2 regions of the Priestia sp. JV24 genome follow, and region 2 is predicted to be linked to the other one. Evidence: riboswitches for the same ligand, from Rfam matches in the RefSeq annotation. Region 2 holds a riboswitch; the other holds the start of a gene.
What was found. A riboswitch is a leader RNA that binds a small molecule or an ion and turns the genes downstream of it on or off. The one in region 2 is predicted to bind cyclic di-GMP.

Region 1: it holds a riboswitch for cyclic di-GMP, as region 2 does, so the genes downstream of both, OK414_RS27605 (anti-repressor SinI family protein) here and OK414_RS05355 (glycosyltransferase family 2 protein) in region 2, are expected to answer to the same signal.

The regions. Positions count from the first base shown of each region.
Region 1 is NZ_JAPCIN010000032.1:5,264-8,689, forward strand. It holds gene OK414_RS27590 (metalloregulator ArsR/SmtB family transcription factor) at 1-245, shown strand, start outside; gene OK414_RS27595 (recombinase family protein) at 619-1,209, shown strand; gene OK414_RS27600 (anti-repressor SinI family protein) at 1,376-1,519, shown strand; gene OK414_RS27605 (anti-repressor SinI family protein) at 1,548-1,676, opposite strand; cyclic di-GMP riboswitch class I at 1,699-1,783, opposite strand; gene OK414_RS27610 (pirin family protein) at 2,219-2,980, shown strand; gene OK414_RS27615 (MarR family winged helix-turn-helix transcriptional regulator) at 3,021-3,426, shown strand, end outside.
Region 2 is NZ_JAPCIN010000011.1:41,274-44,699, forward strand. It holds gene OK414_RS05350 (EAL domain-containing protein) at 1-261, shown strand, start outside; gene OK414_RS05355 (glycosyltransferase family 2 protein) at 297-1,799, opposite strand; cyclic di-GMP riboswitch class I at 1,823-1,908, opposite strand; gene OK414_RS05360 (APC family permease) at 2,442-3,426, shown strand, end outside.

The DNA.
Region 1 (3,426 bases), on a different contig from region 2:
CAGATGAAACAAGATTGAAGATTGTCCTTGCTTTGTATAAGGGAGAAGAATTATGTGTTTGTGACGTAGCTAATATTGCCGGGTCTATAGTAGCAACGGCTTCTCATCATTTGAGACTTCTTCGTAATATGGGAATTGCAAGCTACCATAAAGAAGGAAAACTAGCTTTTTATTCTTTGAATGATGAACATATTAAGCAGTTGATTCAAGTCCTGTTTACTAAGAAGGAAGAAATTACGATTTAAGCTTTTCTTACTATATGAGGAGTTGGAAGAAATGGCACACAAACATGAACAAGATGAAAAAACAATAATTTGTTTAAGACAAAGTAAATATCCTACAACATATAAAAAGAATTGGGGGAACTTCTGCTGGAGCTATTACAGCTTTAGGTTTAGAATACAACGTTAACTTGTAACTATACATTTTATGTTGCGTATTTTTCACCCGATAAATTACGTGGAACTTATCAATTAATGTAAAAAATGAATGTTCCGTTGGTTATCTAACTATCAATAAGGTATGCCTAAATGATAGTTGAGGAGAGGGTTGATTTTACTGTATAATTTAACTATCATATAGTCTTGTCTTTTGATTATCCACTTTAGGAGGAATTTTATGATTTTTGGATATGCACGTGTTTCTGCTTTTGATCAAAATTTGGATTCTCAAATCGAACAATTAAGAGAGGCAAAAGTAGATCGTATTGTTCAGGAAAAAGTATCAGGAATACAAAACCACAAAGAAGAACTAAATCAACTGCTTAATCAATTAATTAAGGGTGACACCCTCGTCGTTACAAGAATGGATCGTCTAGGAAGAAACACCAAACAACTATTAGAGCTAATTGAAGAACTAGATGAACATGGTATTCATTTAGTAATATTAAATTTGGGAATTGATACAAGAACTCCTTCGGGGAAATTTATCCTAACCGTTATGTCTGCATTTAGTGAGCTTGATCGAACCATGATTAAGGAAAAGCAGCAAGCTGGAATTGCCATTGCAAAAAGAAAAGGTATATATAAAGGAAAGAAACAGAAATTTACGTTAAAGCATGATGGAGTAAGGCATGCTATCGAACTACATGAAACCACTAATAAGCCTGTAAAGGAAATCTGTAAAATCACAAATATAAGTGAAGCTACTTTTTATCGTCGGTGGAGAGAATATCAGAAACTAAAAAATGCGGTGTCTACGGGAGAATAGTAGAAAGAATTTTATTTTTCACTACATAAACAGCTATCTATAGTCGATTAAAGTAAAGAGGATTAACTATTTAGTTGTAATATAGTGGATGGTCACTATAAAATAGAATATTAAGCTTAAAACAAACGGTAAATGATAAAAAGTATTTATGTAAGGAGGTACTATGATGAAAAAGTCTATAGCAGTTCTGTCAGAAGAGTGGATGAAACTAGTAAAAGATGCAATGAATTCAAATGTGAGTAAAGAAGAATTTAAACAGTTTCTAGAAGCAAAATCTCAAGATAACACGGTAACAAAAAACATTAGATAGCGTGCCTATCTAATGTTTTTTATTATCACTAGGTTTGTTTATTATCTAAGAATGCTTTTACTTCTTTAACCGATAACCCTACTTCCTTAGCCTCTTGGATAAGTCTAATCCATTCTTGGTCTAAATGTGACGTTATTACTTCTTTTTTACTGTCCATAAACATAAATTCCTCCAGATTTTCAGGAGGCTCAGCTGTCATAGTCAATTGACTTTAGACCTGTAGCTTTGCGTCCTAGCTTTTCAACTAGTTTGCCTTTATCTGAATGTGTATATTTATATAAAATATTACTACATAATGGATGTCGAAGTATGCCGAAATGAGTATTCCTATAATTATTTTCTGAATTAAACAACTATTTCTAACTCCAAAAATAATGCTGAGAGTTATCAGCTAGGAAGAGACGTAAACCAAGCGTACAATAAGGCCTTGTATTTTTAATAAGTCTAACAAGGCTTGTTTTTTAGATTAAATAGAGGTTTTATCATTCGTTTTTTTACCGTATAAAAAGGTGTGCTTTTTGACAGTAGACACTCCATCAAAAATAGGGAATATTTTTGTTGACACGGATTTATCCTACTGTTAGGGTAAATGCGATAATTTCAAAAACAGCTAATAATCATACCATTATATTTGTTAATATTTTTGAAATGTTAGGTTTCAATTTTAATTCATTCATTTAACTTATAGGAGGAACAATAATGGAAGTCAAAATCATTCATACAAGTGAACAGGCAAAAGGTGAATTTGATGGTGGCAAGATTATAGAACAAAAACCCATTGGGTTTTCTGGTGAAGGATCTGTTATCAGTCGACTTGGTCCTTTATTCTACTGGGCATGGGGGCAAGCAAAAGGAGCAGGTGGAATTGGCGAACACCCTCATCAAGGGTTTGAAGTTTTAACCTATATCCTGTCAGGTAAAGGTTTTCATAAAGATTCACTAGGAAACCAAAGCGAGGTTGACGCTGGAGGTGTACAACTTATGCAAACAGGGTCAGGCATGTGGCATGCTGAAGGATCAGATGGCCCTGCAGAAATGTTTCAAATATGGCTTGAACCATATTTAAATGATGCAATCAAGCGTACACCAAACTATTCAAAATATAAAAACGAGGAATTTCCTGTCATTCAAGGAGAGGGTGTAACCATTAAAACTATACTTGGAACTGATTCGCCAATTAATCTGATAACAGATGCCTTTATGTACGATATAGAAATTTCTAATAGCTCAAGTTATCAGCTTACACTTACTCCAAATCGAACCATTGCAGGACTAGCTATAAGAGGTGATGGAGGCAAGATTGTGCAGCAAGAGCTCTCTTTTGATAAAAAAGATTTTATTATTATTCAATCTGAGAAAACTGAAACCATTACAATCAAGCCTAAGGGAGATAGTCTTCGCATTGTGTTTATAGAAATTCCAACTCAAGTCGAGTATCCATTGTATCCAAAAGATAGATAGTTTCTGTTTTTGATTCCAACTTCAAAGAGGTGTAAATTGCATGGATTATAAACAAGAGAAGAGCCAATTAGATTTAAGGCTATTTCGAATCTGGATGAAAGCAAATAAGGCTGTATTTGAAAATATTCGGAAGGATATAGAAAGTTATAGTATCAGCCCTGAAAATTTTATGGTACTTGAATTGCTTTATAACAAAGGTGCTCATCCTATTCAAAAAATCAGTGAAACGCTATCTATTCCAAGTGGAAGCATTACTTACGTCGTGAATAAGCTTGAAAAGCAGGGACTTGTAGAAAGAAAACCAAATCCAAACGATAAGAGGGCGTTTAATGTCACTTTGACTGAAAACGGAGAAGTTTTGTTTAGTGAAATGTTTGCCCAGCACGTTACAACAATCTCAGAAAATTTTTCATTTGTAAGCAATGAAGAGAAAGAACAACTGGTAG
Region 2 (3,426 bases):
GACTTCGAATTTAATACGCTTAAAATCGATAAAACGTTTATTCAACACGCGACCGATAAAGGAAAGCAGCAGGCGATTACAAAAAGCATTTTGTACTTAGCTCATGCTCTTAACATGAAAGTGATCGCAGAAGGCGTTGAAACAAAAGAACAGCTAGCCTTTTTACAAAAGCATGAATGTTCCTTTATCCAAGGCTATATTGTCAGTAAGCCGGCTGCGCCTCAAAAAATCGCCGACTATTTAAAGAAACGATTTCTATAAAAAAAGTGATGTCTCCACGGAGACATCACTTTTTTTTACGCTTGAATAGGTTTTCGAAGCGTCCAAATTTGGTAAAACATATAAAGAGACTGATAGATTGTTAAATACGTCAGCAAGATCCACCCGTTCATTAAGTACGGATAAATGGCTTGCTGTACAGAAGGACTCGTTAAGTAGTCACGGAAATAAATACACAGGACAACAATCATGCCTGTAAACGCAAAGCCTGTTAAAATCCCTTGCCCTAATTTACTCCGCGTTTTCCCGTTTTCTGCGTTGTATTGATTCGCCCAGCCGTCTTTTTTATTAGCGGCAAGCCTTTCCATCCATACTTGACCAAACGTAATTAAATTCACCCATAAATAAATCTCCGGACTAATCAAAAGACCGGCCAGTATTACATCAATCGGCCTGTGCATCGGCGTTTTGACAGCGAGCATAATATTTAACACAGAAGCTAACGCGATTGGAATGACCCAAAGCCACGACCAGTAAAATTGATCGGTCGCAAGCGCAGCAGATAACAATAAAATAAACAGCAGGCGAATAAGTAAATCACACAGCGTTTTAATCTGTGAACGCCAAAGCTTTCCTTTATGCTTGGTTCTGACGTCCAAGTTTCCGTTTGTCAGTAAATCAACGGTCCCGGACTTCCATTTATTACGCTGTTCACGATACGTGTGATAGCTTCTCATCGAGTCCACAAAGCAGCGAGCGCCTGGACTGATTAACGTTTTCCAATTGGATTTTTGCAGCTGCCACGTCAGCAGCATATCTTCAACGTCGCTGTCATTTTGCCAAGGACCGTCAAGTTTATTTTCTTCCACTATATTTTGAAGCGCTTCAGGGCGAAACAGCGTAGCCTGACCGCCGAGTACGTACGTGCTTCCGCCGTGATACTGAAGATCCAGCAGCCAGCTTGCCATATCCTGTTTCTGTTGATGCGTCCACCACCGGGCTATCGGTCCGCCGTACTCGCCGCTTGCGAGCTTTTCCTCATAGTGCACATCATCTTTTGAAAGCGAGCTTTTCTTTTTAGGCATTCTCATCGTATATTTTGCCATCACGCCGCCGATGTTTCGCGACGTCATCAAATCTTCCCATAAATTAATGAGTGCTTTTGGAGCCAAGCGGCTGTCTGCATCCATCCCTAAAATCGCTTTAATCGACTCTTTATACAGCTGCTGATATTTCGTCAGCGTCGTATTATATAAATCCAGCGTATCTCCATATATCTTTTTCCAAGCCGTATTTAATGCGCCGACTTTTCGTTGTTTATTGCCTTCAGTGACCAGTACTTTTACATTTAAATCAAATTCATCTCCGGCCAGCTCCGCTTTTTCTTTTGTACGGTCCGTACAGTTATCTGCAATCACAAATACATCGAGCTCCACGTTATTCGGAAGAAGCTGATCGCCTAACCCCGCCAAGCAGTCGCGAATTGATTTCTCTTCATTGTGCGCCGGAATGAATGCCACAATGCGCGGCCTCATATACGAAGCTCCAATACTTCCAGTAACGACACGCTGATTGTTCATGTTTTCCTTTACCCCCTGATATATCAGGAAACCCAGCTATCCTAGTCCTAAAGACCTTAGACCTGAAGTTTTGCGTCCCAGCCTTTCGACTGGTTTGCCTTTAACTGAACAAGTTAAGTTTACTATCTTCGTTCCTTTTAAAGAACAAAATACACATAATGATACTATATAACGAATATCTTTTTTAAATTTTACCATAAAAATAGGTTGAATTACCCTAAAAAAGATTCGACAAAATTCGATAAAAGTAAAATAGGAAAGCTGTTAATGATGTACACAGTTTTATTTATGTTCATTAGAGTGGCAAAGCGGAAGGCCGTAATTGATGCTAAGCTATTAGCTCTATAGAATTGTTAATAGACGTGGTGTGAGGGTGATTGGTGATAAATGATAGCCTTTGGAGGTTATAAAACGGAATATATAGTTAAGTGTAATATGTTAAAAATTCTGACAAAAGTGAAGACAAAGAAAAAGTTATCGATTATAATAGAAGAATAATGAATGATAGTCATTCATTATTCTTGTTGCTGTTTATGAATTTTTATTACATTAAACATAAATGAATGATAGTCATTCATTTATGTGCATCAAAATAGAAGGGGGCGTGTACGAGAATTATATTAGTTGAATGGAGGAAACAGGATGGAAAGTAAGCCAAGTGCTACATTTGTTCGTACGCTAACGCTTCGATCACTCGTCATTTTAGGTCTTGCATATATGGCTCCAATGACGGTTTTTACTACATATGGAGTTGTAGCTCAAACTACACATGGCATGGTTTCTATGGCATATGTCCTTGCTCTTGTAGCGATGCTATTTACCGCATACAGCTACGGACATATGGCTAAAGAATATCCTTTATCAGGCTCTGCCTATACGTATACTCAAAAAACTATAAGTCCTCACCTAGGATTTCTTGTCGGCTGGTCTGTGCTTTTAGATTATCTTTTTTTACCAATGATTAATTTTTTGTTGGCGGGAACTTTTTTATCAGCTGCGTTTCCATCTATTCCATCGTCTCTTTGGATTCTACTTTTTATTGTTATCATCACTTGTATAAACGTGTTTGGTATTCAAATGACAGCAAAAGTGAACGGAATACTTGTTCTTTTTCAATTTCTTGTAACAGCTCTATTTGTTATCTTATCGATTAAGAAAATGATAGAAGGAGAAAGTGATCTTTTGTTCTTTTCTTCTTTACAGCTTTTCGGCTCAGAGGATTCTTTTTCTTTTGTTCTTGCAGGAGCTTCAATTCTTTGTTTATCTTTCCTTGGGTTTGATGCTGTGACTACACTTTCTGAAGAAACAGTTGATCCAAAGAAAAATGTACCAAAGGCTATTTTTCTTGTAGCATTTATAGGAGGAATACTTTTTATACTCGTTTCGTACATTACCCAGCTTGTTTACCCAAACTACCATTCATTTAAAGTTGTAGATTCAGCTTCGTTTGAAATAGCAGCTTATATTGGAGGAACACTCTTCTCATCCGTCTTTCTTGCCGGAATTATTACTTCAACGATTGCATCAGGAATTTCTTCACACGCCAGTGCTTCGCGGCTGCTTTATGCAATGGGCAGAGAATCAATGCTGCCTAAAAGACTGTTTGCATATATACATCCCAAATATA